Linked DNA regions of Ruegeria pomeroyi DSS-3. The main gene of each other region encodes a partner of the protein of the gene in region 2 in a complex. Links are inferred from orthologs where the notes say so. Each region holds a gene or a part of one and is shown on either strand. Other genes may lie near its edges.

Evidence for each region. The genes of interacting proteins can lie anywhere in the genome.
Region 1: the proteins of SPO_RS05950 (region 2) and uvrB are in contact, whole or in part, in a crystal structure (PDB 7EGT), measured with the Thermus thermophilus proteins. The link is inferred for Ruegeria pomeroyi DSS-3 from one-to-one orthologs. Residues at the interface, in WP_096412145.1 of Thermus thermophilus: His654, Arg656, Phe657, Gln666, Asp668, Glu669, Lys680, Arg681, Leu682, Ser683, Lys685, Tyr686, Ala687; in WP_096411307.1 of Thermus thermophilus: Glu23, Leu25, Arg26, Asp27, Gly28, Glu29, Arg30, Phe31, Arg55, Glu326, Asp327, Phe328, Glu379, Ser382, Gln383, His398, Gly400, Arg401.

The regions. Positions count from the first base shown.
Region 1 is NC_003911.12:539,319-546,393, forward strand. What follows is about bases 2,148-5,107. They hold uvrB (excinuclease ABC subunit UvrB), read left to right. Parts: upstream 2,148-2,508; coding sequence 2,509-4,707; downstream 4,708-5,107. Other genes in these bases: SPO_RS02745 (GcvT family protein), read right to left, coding at 2,148-2,188; SPO_RS02755 (hypothetical protein), read left to right, coding at 4,915-5,107. Outside these bases: more of SPO_RS02745, read right to left, coding at 1-2,147; more of SPO_RS02755, read left to right, coding at 5,108-5,301; SPO_RS02760 (REP-associated tyrosine transposase), read right to left, coding at 5,402-5,935; SPO_RS02765 (hypothetical protein), read left to right, coding at 6,143-6,406; SPO_RS02770 (class I SAM-dependent methyltransferase), read right to left, coding at 6,414-6,890; SPO_RS02775 (polysaccharide deacetylase family protein), read right to left, coding at 6,887-7,075. UniProt on the Escherichia coli protein: The UvrABC repair system catalyzes the recognition and processing of DNA lesions. A damage recognition complex composed of 2 UvrA and 2 UvrB subunits scans DNA for abnormalities.
Region 2 is NC_003911.12:1,223,009-1,230,219, forward strand. Bases 1,741-4,836 are described here. They hold SPO_RS05950 (ATP-dependent helicase), read left to right. Parts: upstream 1,741-2,138; coding sequence 2,139-4,535; downstream 4,536-4,836. Other genes in these bases: SPO_RS05945 (sensor domain-containing diguanylate cyclase), read right to left, coding at 1,741-1,948; SPO_RS05955 (EamA family transporter), read right to left, coding at 4,554-4,836. Outside these bases: SPO_RS05940 (alpha-hydroxy acid oxidase), read right to left, coding at 1-51; more of SPO_RS05945, read right to left, coding at 152-1,740; more of SPO_RS05955, read right to left, coding at 4,837-5,417; SPO_RS05960 (phosphodiesterase), read right to left, coding at 5,418-6,194; SPO_RS05965 (DUF1127 domain-containing protein), read right to left, coding at 6,622-6,846. UniProt on the Escherichia coli protein: A helicase with DNA-dependent ATPase activity. Unwinds DNA duplexes with 3'-5' polarity. Translocates on single-stranded DNA with 3'-5' polarity. Initiates unwinding more efficiently from a nicked substrate than double-stranded DNA.

The sequences.
Region 1 (7,075 bases), 680 kb from region 2 along the record:
CCTCGAGCGTGACCAGTTTCACGCTCTCCTTGCCGACGCGTTCGGCAACGGCCTGTGCGCCGATGAACCCGGTCTTGCCGGTGGCGATGAAACGCCCGAGGCCAAGCTCGTGCAGCGTGTTCTGTGTGGTCAGTTCCTGTGCGACCGCACGATAGGATTTCTCGATCCGCAGGCTGTCGAGCGCGCGCATGCCGACGTGGCGCAGGCCCAGATCGGCGCCCGCCTGCTCCAGCTGGTCGAGGATGTGATGCTGAAAGGCGATCGGGTGATGCAGTTCCCAGCCCAACTCGCCGCAATAGTTGACCCGCATCAACCGGACATCCGTGGCCCAGCCGACCTCGCCCTCGTGCAGATCGAACCACTTGAAGCTGTCATTCTCCAGCGGCGCGTCGACAATCCGCGAGAGCAGTTCACGCGATTTCGGCCCGGCCACGGTGAAACAGCCCCAGCCCATGCTGACATTGGTGAGGGTGGCCGCGTCCGCAGGGCGCAGGCGGCTGCGCAGGACATGGTCGTCATGCACCTCGCTGAAGGCCGGCCCACAAATGTAGAACCGGTCCTCGGCCAGCCGGGCAACGGTGAATTCAGCGCAAAAGCGCCCGTTTTCGTCCAGCGCATGCGCCAGGGTCACCCGGCCGTCGCGTTTGGGCATGGCATTTGCCAGGGCGCGGTCCAGGAACGCCATGGCTCCGGCACCGGAGACCTCCCACTTGGCAAAGCTGGTGAAGTCGATCAGGCCCACCGCGTTGCGGATGGCCCGGCATTCCGCCCCGATCGCCTCGAAGGCGTTCGAGCGGCGAAAGGTAAGGGTCTCGGGCGTGCGGTTGCCCTCTGCATCGAACCAGCGGGCGCGCTCCCACCCACCTGCGACACCCCAGACCGCACCGGCGCGGGTCAGCCTGTCGTAACAGGGGCTGGTCTTGCCGGGCCGGGCGGCGGGCATTTCCAGGTTCGGATAGTGAATGTCGAAGATATGGCCATAGGTTTCCTCGTTCTTCAAACGGGTGTGGTTCTTGCCTGCATGGCCGTTGAAGCGGCGCGGGTCGACCGGCCACATGTCGATCGTCGGCGCCCCCTCGGTGATCCATTCGGCCAGATACCGGCCCACGCCGCCGCCATAGCAGATGCCCGCCACCATTCCCTCGGCCAGCCAGTAGTTCTGCAAACCCGGCGCCGGGCCAACCAGCGGAAAGGCATCCGGCGTATGCGCGATGGGTCCGTTGACCACGGTCCGGATGCCCGCGGCGGCAAAGGATGAGACGCGCCTGAGCGTGCCTTCGATGAATGGTTCCAGACTGTCGTAATCGGGCGTCATCAGCTCGGCCCCGAAACCGGGAGGCACGCCGTTGATCGCCCAGCTCTTCGGGTTGGGTTCATAAGGCCCCAGGATCAGCCCGTCGTTTTCCTGCCGCAGATAGAACCGGCTCTTGTCATCACGCAGCACCGGCATTTCAGGCCGGCCGGCCCTGTTGTGATCCGCGAATTCCTTGATGGTTTCGGTCACCACATATTGATGCATCACCGGGATCGAGGGCACATTCAGCCCCACCATCGCTCCGGTCTGGCGGGCATAATTCCCGGTGGCCGTCACCACATGTTCGGCCAGAAAGTCGCCATTGGGTGTCGAAATCAGCCATTCGCCAGACGCGGTGCGCGAGATTGCGGTCGCTTCGGTGTTCAGATGGATCTTCGCCCCCATCCCGCGCGCGCCGGTTGCCATGGCCTGGGTCAGGTCCGCGGGCGCAATATGACCATCGCCGGGGTGATAGAGGGCAGCGATCACATCACCCAGATCGGCCAGTGGCCAGAGTTTCTGGGCCTCTTCGCGTGTGATCAGCGCACAGTCGATGCCAAGATAGCGGGCAAAGCTCAGATAGGCGCGGTATTCGTCCAGCCTGTCGTGATCCGTGGCCAGACGCAGCTGGCCGCATTGATGAAACCCCGAAGGCTGTCCGGTCTCCGCCTGCAGTCGGGCATAGAGCTGCATCGAGTGCTTGTTGATCAGGCTCATCGTCTGGTTCGGATAGTATAGCGGCAACAGCCCCGCCGCATGCCAGGTCGATCCGGCGGTCAGCTGCGTGCGCTCCAGCAGGCAGCAATCTGTCCAGCCCAGCCGGGCCAGATGATAAAGGACGCTCACGCCGACCACGCCGCCGCCGATCACCGCAACCCGCACCTGTTTCACCACTCGCCCGCCTCCGAAATAGGTTTGCTCAGCCAAAGACAGGCCCGCGCGCCGCCACCGCCATTGCGAGGCGCATCCTCTTTATAGGGCTGGAAAAATCCCCGAGACCCATGAAAAAACGCCGTCTTCCGCTGAAAAGCGTCGCGACCGTTGCGGTTCTCGCTGCGTATCGGGGGTTTTGCGCACAGCGTGGAATCAGCGGCGGCCCGCCTTCTATCCCGCACCGGCGCACCCCCTGATGCCAGATTCCGGCATCAGCCGGACGCACCCCCTTGAACCGGAACAAAAACAGACCAAGATCGGGGACGAAAGGAATCCCCCCGATGCCCGATGCCCATTCCGACAAGTCTGCTGCGCTGATGCATGCCCCCGCGCCCGACGTGAAGGCCCGCCCCAAGCTGGAGGGCGGTCGCCGGTTCGTCATGCAGACCGAGTTTCAGCCGGCGGGCGATCAGCCCACCGCCATTGCAGAGTTGACGCAGGGCGTGAACGAGGGCGAGCGCAATCAGGTACTGCTGGGCGCCACCGGCACCGGCAAGACCTTTACCATGGCCAAGGTGATCGAAGAGACCCAGCGCCCGGCCATTATCCTGGCCCCCAACAAGACACTGGCGGCGCAGCTGTATGGCGAGTTCAAGGGGTTCTTTCCCGATAACGCCGTGGAATATTTCGTCTCGTTCTACGACTATTACCAGCCCGAGGCCTATGTGGCGCGCTCGGACACCTATATCGAGAAGGAATCCCAGATCAACGAACAGATCGACCGCATGCGCCACTCGGCCACGCGGGCGCTGCTGGAGCGCGACGATGTGATCATCATCGCCTCGGTTTCCTGTATCTATGGCATCGGTTCGGTCGAGACCTATGGCGCCATGACCCAGGACCTGAAGGTCGGCGGCGAATATGATCAGCGCCAGATCATGGCCGATCTGGTCGCCCAGCAGTACAAGCGCAACGATCAGGCCTTTCAGCGCGGCAGTTTCCGGGTGCGCGGCGACAGTCTGGAAGTCTGGCCCGCCCACCTGGAGGACCGCGCCTGGAAGCTGTCCTTCTTTGGCGAGGAACTGGAGGCGATCACCGAGTTCGATCCGCTGACGGGGCAAAAGACGGATACGTTCGACCAGATCCGCGTTTACGCCAACTCGCACTATGTGACGCCCAAACCGACCATGCAGCAGGCCATCATCGGCATCAAACAGGAGCTGCGCCAGCGGCTGGATCAGCTGGTGGGCGAGGGCAAGCTGCTGGAGGCGCAGCGGCTGGAACAGCGCACCAATTTCGATCTGGAAATGCTCGAGGCGACCGGTGTCTGCAACGGGATCGAGAACTATTCCCGCTATCTGACGGGGCGCGCCCCTGGCGAGCCGCCGCCGACGCTGTTCGAGTTCATTCCCGATCACGCCATTGTCTTTGCGGATGAATCCCATGTCAGCGTGCCCCAGATCGGCGGCATGTACCGGGGCGACTATCGGCGCAAGTTCACGCTGGCCGAACACGGCTTCCGCCTGCCCAGCTGCATGGACAACCGTCCGCTGAAGTTCGAGGAATGGGACGCCATGCGCCCGCAATCGGTCTTTGTCTCGGCCACGCCCGCGGCGTGGGAGATGGAGCAATCGGGCGGCGTGTTCACCGAACAGGTGATCCGCCCCACCGGTCTGCTCGACCCGCAGGTCGAAATCCGCCCGGTCGAAATGCAGGTCGACGACCTTCTGGACGAAGTCCGCAAGATGGCCGACCAGGGCTTCCGCACGCTCGTGACCACGCTGACCAAACGCATGGCCGAGGACCTGACCGAATACCTGCACGAACAGGGGATCAAGGTCCGCTACATGCATTCCGATATCGACACGCTGGAACGGATCGAGATCCTGCGCGACCTGCGCCTTGGCGCCTTCGACGTGCTGGTCGGCATCAACCTGCTCCGCGAGGGGCTCGACATCCCCGAATGCGGCCTCGTCGCCATTCTGGATGCCGACAAGGAGGGCTTCCTGCGCTCGGAAACCTCGCTGATCCAGACCATCGGGCGCGCCGCGCGCAACGCCGAGGGCCGCGTCATAATGTATGCCGACCGGATCACCGGCAGCATGGAGCGCGCGCTGGGCGAGACCGACCGCCGCCGCGCCAAACAGATCGCCTATAACGAGGAACACGGGATCACCCCCGCGACGGTGAAAAAGAATGTCGAGGACGTGCTGGCCGGCCTCTACAAGGGCGACACCGACATGTCCCGCGTCACCGCCAAGATCGACAAGCCGCTGCATGGCGGCAATCTCGAGGCGGTGCTGGACGGGTTGCGCGCCGACATGCGCAAGGCCGCCGAGAACCTGGAATTCGAAGAGGCCGCCCGCCTGCGCGACGAGGTCAAGCGGCTGGAGGCGGTCGACCTGGCGGTGTCAGACGACCCGATGGCCCGGCAATGGGCGGTCGAGAGCGCCTCGGAGCAGGCCGTGAAATCCCGGGGCCGGAGTACCGCCGGACGACCGGGGCAGCGGGGCGGTAATGTGAAGCGGCGGGGGCGGTAGGCCTCGCCTTCGCGTCGCTGCCTGTCAGGCTGCCGCTCTCGCTCATCGCACAATCGAAATTGATCGGGATCAACGCTTTGCATCCTTAATGGCGATAACATCGCCTCGAAACACAACATTGGGTTGTTTTCTCATCTACGCTTTTTTGCGCACGCAGGGGCGGTTTCCCGCGCCTGTCGGCGGGGCTGCAACAAGGAGCTGCTGCGAATGAAGTACACTCTCTCGCTTCATAGCCGATCCTCTCCCTTCAGGATCGTACTCGAAATCAACGGCGATCCCGACTCGGATAGCTTCCATTGGACCGAGATCGAGCCCGACCACGAAAAACCCTTCTTCATGGCCGCCTCCAGGTCGCTTGGTTATTTCGACAATTCAGCAAAGCATGGTGAGATCAAGCGCGCCATATTCAAGGGTTCGGGGGTGGCGACGGACAAACGCCCGCCCGTGTTGGAACTGCAGATCTGTCGGCTTCCGGAATTCAAGATCAGGGATTTCGAGCATTGCTGGCAGGGAAACATCCTCAGATGGGCTGACAGCCCTAATTACCAGAAACAGTCCCTGCAACGTTTCACCTGGCGAGCGGAAGCCGTCTAGAAGCAAGCGTAGCAAGCGTAGGGTGGGCAGTTCTGCCCACCATCCCACCATCGCATATTGCCCTAACAACCGCATTTGTGGGCAAACTGCCCACCCTACACTACTCGCCAAACGCACCTTCGGTCGGGCGGCCCGCCCATTGCGCATCGACCCGGCCCAACCGGATATCGCGATGGATTGTTGAAAACGGCCAATCCACCGCCCGATCCACAAGCCCGTGTTTGACCGGATTGCCCCAGCAATATTCCACATGGCGCCGGAAATCGTCCTCGTCGCGGATCAAATGTTCCCAGAACCGTCTCTGCCAGATGCCGCATTCCCGTTTTGCGCGCTTGCTCTCGGACCGGTGTGTAGGGTGGGCAGTTCTGCCCACCGCCCGCGAGAACCGGTGCTTGATCTTGCGCCAGCGCTCCGAAAACGCGCTGTCGCCCGGCGGCAGGGTCCAGACCGCGTGCAAGTGGTCGGGCAGCACGACGAAGGCCTCGCAGACAATCGGCGCCTCCCGGATGGTCAGCGCATAGGCATGGCGCAGGTCGTTGATCCGCTCGGTCAGCAGCGTGGACGACCGGTCGGCCAGCGCGAGGGTAAAGAAGTAACTGGCTCCGGCGATCCGGGCGCGACGGTAGTTTGGCATGAGGCCAGGATCGGGAAAACCGGTTAACCAACGGTTGACGCAATCGGGTGGTGGGCAGGACTGCCCACCCTACGCGGGGGATGCAGCCTGCGTGAAACGGTCAGAACCTTCACCGGGCGTGATGAAAGAGGGTTGGCCCATGGGTCCTGTCCATCTCCGCCACCTAAATCTTGGCAGTGGCCCGCGACCGTCGTATAACTTGCCCTCATGCGTATCGCCGTTTTTGCCATCTCCCTCGCCTATGTCCTCCTCTATGGCTGGGCCTGGGTCGGGACCGTCAACGCCTCGATGGATGCGGCTGGGCGGGGCATGGCGCTTGGATTTCTCACCGTCGGCATTGGAGCCACCGCGATTTTCGTGATCCCGGCGCTTGTTCTGGCGATAGCCAACCGCGCGCCCAAATGGGCGCTGGGCCTGTCCCTGGCCCCTGCGGCCTTGCTGTTCCTGGTCGTGATGACCGGGGTGATCTGATGCCCGCTCAGGCCCGGTAGAACAGGTAGCGTTCGGGCGGGATGCTGTCGGGGGCTGCGACTGGGGTGAACCCGACCAGCGGCTGGCCCGAGATGATCAGGCCGCCGGGCACCATAACACGGGCGATCAGCGGGCTGAGCCGAGCGGCCTCGGCCACGTCATCGGCCTTGATCCCCATGCCGAAATCGTAATGGGCCAGAACGATCGGGGCGCCCTCGGCGGCCAGACGCTCCAGCATCGGTTCCGCTTCGCCCATCAGGAAATCCGCCTCGGGCGGGGTGCACGAGGGGTGGCATTGCAGCACCCGATCCATCACCCGGATGCGGCGGCCCGGCAGGATCTCGCGCAGGTGGTCATAGGTGCGCCCGTTGCCCAGCCCCATGTCGAGCACCTCGCCCGGGATGCCGGAGATCTGAAGCGCAGCCCAGTTCAGCCCGTCCCGTTGCGCGGTCAGGCGGCGCAGCATTGAATCCAATCGGCTCATCGGTCGGTCTCCTCGGCGGGCATGGTCCATGGCTGGCAGGGGCCGGCCAACAGCCGCGCCAGCAGCGCCCCGGAGAACTGCCAGATTTCGTCGTCATGCACCAGATGGTGGGTCAGGATGCCAAAGGGCTCGGTGGCATCGGCGCGCCCCTCGCGCCGATCCGCCAGCAGCGTGGCGGTCTGGGC
Region 2 (7,211 bases):
TTTCAGGTCCATGATGCCGGGAAACGCGCTGTGCAAATCCATGCGGCGCATTAATGGGTGACGTTGGGGAAAAGTCTAGTCCCGGATGTGCCATTTCCGCAGATTTTTTCTGCACTGCGGCAGAGCCGGGGCAGAGGCCACGTTTCCGGTGCTATTCGGCGGCGAATTTCCCTTCGGGCGTCTTGGGGTCCTTTGCTTTTGCCGGTTTGGCGGCCTGCGCCTCGCGCGGGTCCGTTCCCGGCGACTGTGCGACGCGCACCTGGTTGCGGCCCAGTCCCTTGGCCTCGTAAAGCGCGTCATCGGCGGCGCGCATCAGGTCCTGGGGCATGGTGCCGTGGCGCGGGTAATGCGCCACCCCGGCCGAAATGGTCACCCGCGGCAAGGTCTTTTCACCATAGCGGACACTCACCTCTTCGACCGACTGGCGCAGCAATTCGGCGCGGGTCAGCGCATCCTCGGGCGCGCAGTCGAGCAGCACCAGCATGAATTCCTCGCCGCCGATGCGACAGGCCACCTCGTCGCGGTCACAGGCCTGCTCCAACGCCGCGCCGACCGCGCGTAGCACCATGTCGCCGGCATCATGGCCGTGGGTGTCGTTGAATTTCTTGAAGTGATCGACATCGACCGCGATCAGGCTGAGCCGGCCGCCGCGCGTCTGGCAATGCAGCAACTGCTTGCGCAGGGTTTCGGTCAGGTGGCGCCGGTTGAACAGGCCGGTCAGCGGGTCACGCACCGACTGGTCGTGCAACTGGTCGCGCATCCGCACATTGGCGATCGCCATGCTGATCTGTTCGGCACACATCTGCGCCAGCCGCTTGCTGGCGGAGAATTCCGCCTCGGCCCCGGGCTGGGCGCGCAGATGCATCAGGCCGACGGTTTCGCCATGCGCCAACACCGGGAAGCAGAAATAGGGCCGGCCATCATGCGGTTCGGCATGGTCGCAGACGAAATCCACCTCGGATGCGCCATATTCATAAGAGCGCCCGCGGCGCAGGCCCCAGCAGGCCTCGGGGTGGATGTGATCCTTGAACGCCCCGCCATTCCAACCGGCGCTGCCATCCAGCACATCACGCGAGTTGGAATAGACATAGAGACTGCCCTCGGCATCGGGCAGGATATGTTCCATGAAGCGCGACACCATCGCGAACAGCTCCTCCAGCGAGCGGCAGGATTGCAGCCATTCGTTCAACTCGCCCAGCAGCCGCACCTCGCGCGCCAGCCGCAATTGTTCGTCCATCAACGTGCGTTCGGTTTCGGATCGCGATTGCAGTGCCGCGAAACGGGCGCGGTTGGTGCGATAGATCACCAGCATCGTTATGCACATGGTCAACAGGGCAAAGCTGCTGAGCGCCGCCAGCACCAGCTGCAACCGCTTGGCAAAGGTCTGCCGGCGCTCGCTGACATCGGCATAGAATTTCAGCGCCCCCAGAAACTGTCCGTTCAACATCACCGGCGTATAGACCTCGGCAATGCAGCGCAGGCTGCCGGTCTGCACCGGCTCGTCAACCGGCAAGAGCCCATCGACCTCGGTGATCGGACGTTCGGACAGGGTGAAATGTGTTCCGCCGCGCGCCACCACGTCGAAAAAGGGCGCGTCCTGCGTCAGCGTGCCGATCTCATCCTCGCGGGTGGACCAGATCACCCGCCCATCCGCAGCCAGCAACGTCAGCCGATAGGCGTCCGAGGTGTTGGGCATCAGCATCAGGAATTCGATGTCATGTTCGTCCAAAGCGCCGGTGGCGAAGGTTTCCGACAGATGGTCCAGATGCATGGTGATTCCACGCGACCACAGCTGTGCCTGCTTGCGGATATCCGCCTCGATCATCCGGTCGACCACCGGCACCGGCAGGCGAAACACCGACCAGGCGGCGACAGCGACCATCGCGCATAGAAACAGGACCAGACCAAGCCATCGTAAGCGCCAACTGGCGAATGCCTTCTGTGTCACGTTGCTCTCCCGCGCGCCTGAACCTGTCTGAGGCTCGGCGCCCGGATTTACAAAGTCGTTAACAGATGCGCCGCATGATCCGGCAAAATCCTTAAACTTTCTGCGAAACCCGGCGGAAAACCGAAATAACCTGTGAACAAGCCGTGAACAAACCCTTCCCCTCGGCCCCGTTCCGGCGTAATTTGCCCCCATGAGCAGTTATGACGACATGGATGCCTTTGAAGGCGTCTCGCTTTCCGCGCGCGCCATGGCGGCGCGTCCCGCGCCCTATCTGGACGACCTCAACCCCGCCCAGCGCGAGGCGGTGGAGCGATTGGACGGTCCGGTGCTGATGCTGGCGGGCGCGGGCACCGGCAAGACCAAGGCGCTGACCGCGCGCATCGTGCATCTGCTGATGACCGGCCGGGCCCGGCCCAACGAGATCCTGGCGGTGACTTTTACCAACAAGGCCGCGCGCGAGATGAAGAACCGCGTCGGCCGCCTGCTGGGCCAGCCCGCCGAGGGCATGCCCTGGCTGGGCACCTTTCATTCGATCTGTGTCAAGCTGCTGCGCCGGCATGCGGAGCTGGTCGATCTGAAATCGAACTTCACCATTCTCGACACCGACGACCAGCTGCGCCTGCTCAAGCAGCTGGTGCAGGCCGCCAATATCGACGACAAGCGCTGGCCCGCGCGGCTGCTCGCCAATATCATCGACGGCTGGAAGAACAAGGCGCTGACGCCCGACAAGCTGCCCGCCGCCGAGGCCGGCGCCTATAACCATCGCGGACCCGAGCTGTATGCCCAGTACCAGACCCGCCTGCGCGAGTTGAACGCGGTCGATTTCGGCGACCTGCTGTTGCATATGGTGACCATTTTCCAGACCCACCCGGATGTGCTGGAGCAATATCAGCGCTGGTTCCGCTATGTGCTGGTGGACGAGTATCAGGACACCAATATCGCCCAGTATCTGTGGCTGCGGCTGTTGGCGGGCGGGCATCGCAACATCTGTTGCGTGGGCGATGACGACCAGTCGATCTATGGCTGGCGCGGTGCCGAGGTGGGCAATATCCTGCGGTTCGAAAAGGATTTTCCCGGCGCCCATGTGGTGCGGCTGGAACAGAACTATCGCTCGACCCCGCATATCCTTGCGGCGGCCTCCAACGTCATTCGTGGCAACGAGGGGCGGTTGGGCAAGGAGCTGTGGACCGATGCGCAAGAGGGCGAAAAGGTCCGCCTGATCGGCCATTGGGACGGCGAGGAAGAGGCCCGCTGGATCGGCGAAGAGATCGAGGCGATGCAGGGCGGCACACGGGGCGTACGGCCGATCTCGCTGGATGAAATGGCGATCCTGGTGCGCGCGGCGCATCAGATGCGCGCGTTCGAGGACCGGTTCCTGACCATCGGCCTGCCTTACAAGGTGATCGGCGGCCCGCGTTTCTACGAGCGGATGGAGATCCGCGATGCCATGGCCTATTTCCGGCTGGTCACCAGCCCCGAGGACGACCTCGCCTTTGAGCGGATTGTGAACACGCCCAAGCGTGGCCTTGGCGACAAGGCGCAACAGGCCATTCGCGCCGTCGCGCGCGAGAACGGAGTCTCGCTGGTCGAGGGCGCCCGGATCGCGGTGGAGAACGGCCTGATCAAGGGCAAGGGCGGCAAGGCGCTGGGCGAGTTGACCGACGGGCTGGCCCGCTGGGCCGCGCTGACGCGCGGGCCACGGATCGAGATCGACGACGACTCGGTGATCGAGGACGGCGCCGCGCCGATCCAGTTCGGCGCGCCCGAGATGTCGCATATCGAGCTGGCGCAGGTGATCCTGGACGAATCCGGCTATACTGCCATGTGGCAGAACGACAAGACGCCCGAGGCGCCGGGGCGGCTGGAAAACCTCAAGGAACTGGTCAACCAGCTCGACAATTTCGAGAACCTGCAAGGGTTTCTGGAACATGTCAGCCTGGTGATGGACAACGAACAGGACAGCGGCGGCGCCAAGGTCTCGATCATGACGCTGCACGCGGCCAAGGGGCTGGAGTTTCCCGCCGTCTTCCTGCCGGGATGGGAGGACGGGCTGTTCCCCTCGCAGCGCTCGATGGATGAAAGCGGCCTCAAGGGGCTCGAGGAGGAGCGGCGGCTTGCCTATGTGGGCATCACCCGCGCCGAGGAGGTCTGTACCATCTCCTTTGCCGCCAACCGGCGGGTGTTCGGCCAGTGGCAGAACGCGCTGCCTTCGCGGTTCATCGACGAATTGCCCGAGGATCATGTCGAGGTGCTGACCCCGCCCGGCCTTTATGGCGGTGGTCTGAGTTCGCCGGGTATCGAGAGTCGTGCAGCTGCCGCCGATGGCTATAACTCGCCCGGCTGGAAACGGCTCCAGGCGCGTCAGGGCCAGCATGGCCTCTCGCAACCGCGCGAAAGCCGCAATACGGTGATCGACCTTGCCGCGGTGGCCAGCTTCACCCTGAGCGCGCGCGTCTTTCATCAGAAATTCGGCTATGGCAGCGTGGTCGGGGTCGAAGGGGACAAGGTCGAGGTCGCGTTCGATAAGGCCGGTCTGAAGAAGGTGGTGGCCCGCTTTCTTTGCGCGCCCGACGACGTTCCGTTCTGAGCGCGCGCGGCCTGCCGCCTATTGCAGCGCGATCATCGCGATGCCGATGGCGATCAGCACCGCCCAGCCCAGGCGGCGCAGGCCGCGCGGCTCTTTCAGTACCAGCGCCGCCAGGATTACCGAAACCGGGATCGACACCTGCCGGACCGCGCTGACCGCCGCCGCCTCGGCGCCCAGTTGGAAGACCCGCAGGATCAGCAGGTAGGACAGGTAAGAGGACAGGCCGGCAAACAGGATGCGCCAGGGGTTTTGCACCCATCCACGCACCACCCCCAAAAGCGGCGCCGAGCTGCCCCGATCCTCCCATGCGCGCAGTGCCGTCATCGCCAGCGTAACCAGGGCATAGGTCCAGAACAGGAAGGGCGCGCTGGTGGTCGCTTGCATCGCGGTGGCGTCCGAGATCGAATAGGCGGCTGAACCCAGCATGGCCATCAGCGCCATGGCAAAGGCGCGCGGATCGTCCAGCAGCCGCCCGTTGCCCCGCTGGATCATCAGCCCGGACAGGATGATCAGCGCCATTCCCGACAGCGCCGCCCAGGAATAGCTCTGCCCGGATGCCAGCCAGCTGAGCGCGGCGATCGCGAGCGGAGAGGAGCGCACGATCGGGTAATAGGCCGACAGGTTGCCGCGCCGCAGTGCCGACAAGGTGCCGTAATAATAGACCGTCAGTCCCAGCCCAGAGACCGCCACCAGCGGCCAGACCTGCGCGGGCAGGGCGGCGCCCTGTCCGCCGAGCACCATATGCGCCCCGGCAAAGACCACCCAGGACAGGCAGACGCCGGTATAGCAGGACACCGGATGGGCCACCCCCTTCAGCGTCAGATCCCGCAACGGATGGGTCACCGCGGACAGCAGGACCATCAGGATCCACAAAAGCTCCATCTAGGCGCCGGGCTTGCCCAGGTAATGGTCCACATGCAGGGTGAACTGATCGCCCTCGATGGTGGCGACGCCATAGGCCAGAGGCTCGGCGCTGTGTTCCTGGCCCTCGCGCTCTGGGATCAGCGGCACCTGGTGGTTGGTGCTGGGCAAGGAGGTAAACGGATAGCCGCGCCAGTTCACATAGGTGGTGCGGTGTACGTGACCATAGAAGATGTGGCGGATGTTGCGCCCTGCCTGCAACGCGGCATGGAATGCGTCGGGCTGGCGCAGCTTGATCTCGTCGACATAGGGGATCGCGATGTCGAAGGGCGGATGATGCAGGAACACATAGACCGGCATGTCGCCCGCCCGCTCTAGCTCGGCCGCGAACCAGGCCAGCCGGTCGTTGCACAGCTCTCCGTCATGGATATCCGGCCCGCCGGTCAGGGTATCGAGAAACAGGAACCGCGCTCCTCCGGCCGTATGGGCATGCTGGATGAACCCGTTTGCATCGCGCGGATGGTCGGGAAAGACGCTTATGAAGGTCTCGCGCACATCATGATTGCCCAGCATCAGGAAGACCGGAACCGGGAAATGCGCCAACCGCTGCCGCAGCCATTCATAAGACTCCCTGTCCCCCAGATCGGCAAGATCGCCCGAGACAACGCAGAATTCGGCATCGGAATGCCATGTGGCGATGTCCTCGAACACCTTTGACAGCTTTTCGATGGGATCGCTGCCGCTCACGCTCTGCCCCGGGGGCATCAGATGGATGTCGGTCAGATGGATGAATTTCATGCTGATGCGCCTCGATATGGGGTCTTCCTGCTCAGGATAGAAGCAGCAAGCAGGAATGTCGAAGCGTCGGAATGCGTCAGAAGCTGCCTTTGTCCGCGACATGAAGGCCGTTCAAACGAAAAAACGGCGGCGCCCAGGGAGGAGGAGGGGGCACCGCCGTTCATTGCAACATCCAGGCAGGGAGGAGGCGCCCGAATGTATCCGTTCCGGACCATCGCCCGGTATGAGGGTCGCGGCGGTGCAGGGAGGAGGAGAGCACCGCCGCGCGCTTTCTACACCGGGCAGGGAGGAGGAGAGCCCGGTGTATCCGCGTCCGGCTTTCTTTGCCGGTATTAGTGCGGCGGCATCAGGGAGGAGGAGGATGCCGCCGCGTAGTCTCAGGCCCCAGGGAGGAGGAGAAGGGCCTGATTCCGAAAACTCGTGGCGCTCAGCGCGCCGTGTATTCCTTGGCCGCCTGCAGGGCGACGCGTTTGATCATCGACCGGTGCAGGCCCAGATCGGCCAGTTCCCGACCGGACAGCGCCGACAGTTCATTCACCGTCTGGCGATAGACGCGATGCTGGGCAAACCGGCTCCGCGCGGCTTCGATCAGCGCCAGAACGCCAAGGCCGTGGTGGCCTTTCAGGGTGCTATGTTCGCTCGTCACAGCCATGGTCATCATCCGTATCCGTTTGGTTTGCGCCGTGTTGTGGCGCTTGCTTGAGGCTGAAGATAGGTGATTGCTGCAGGTGCACAATAGCTCTTCGATTCAATGCTGCTATGCAGCAAGTGCATAGATTGGTTGGATAAGTTCGGGAATCGCCGAAAGGTCCATATTTTATTGATGTTTCGCCGACCGGCGACAGTAGGTGTATTTTCGGGCAAGAAAACCACCCAAGGGCGAACGGCTGAGACTTACGCGGCGTGAATTGTTTTTGAGCGCGAAAAAAACCGCTGACGGTCCGGCCTGTGTTCCGACTCGGCCGTGCCGGGCGCGCGGACGGAGAGATGGTGCGCCTTTATGGGAATTCGTGGGAG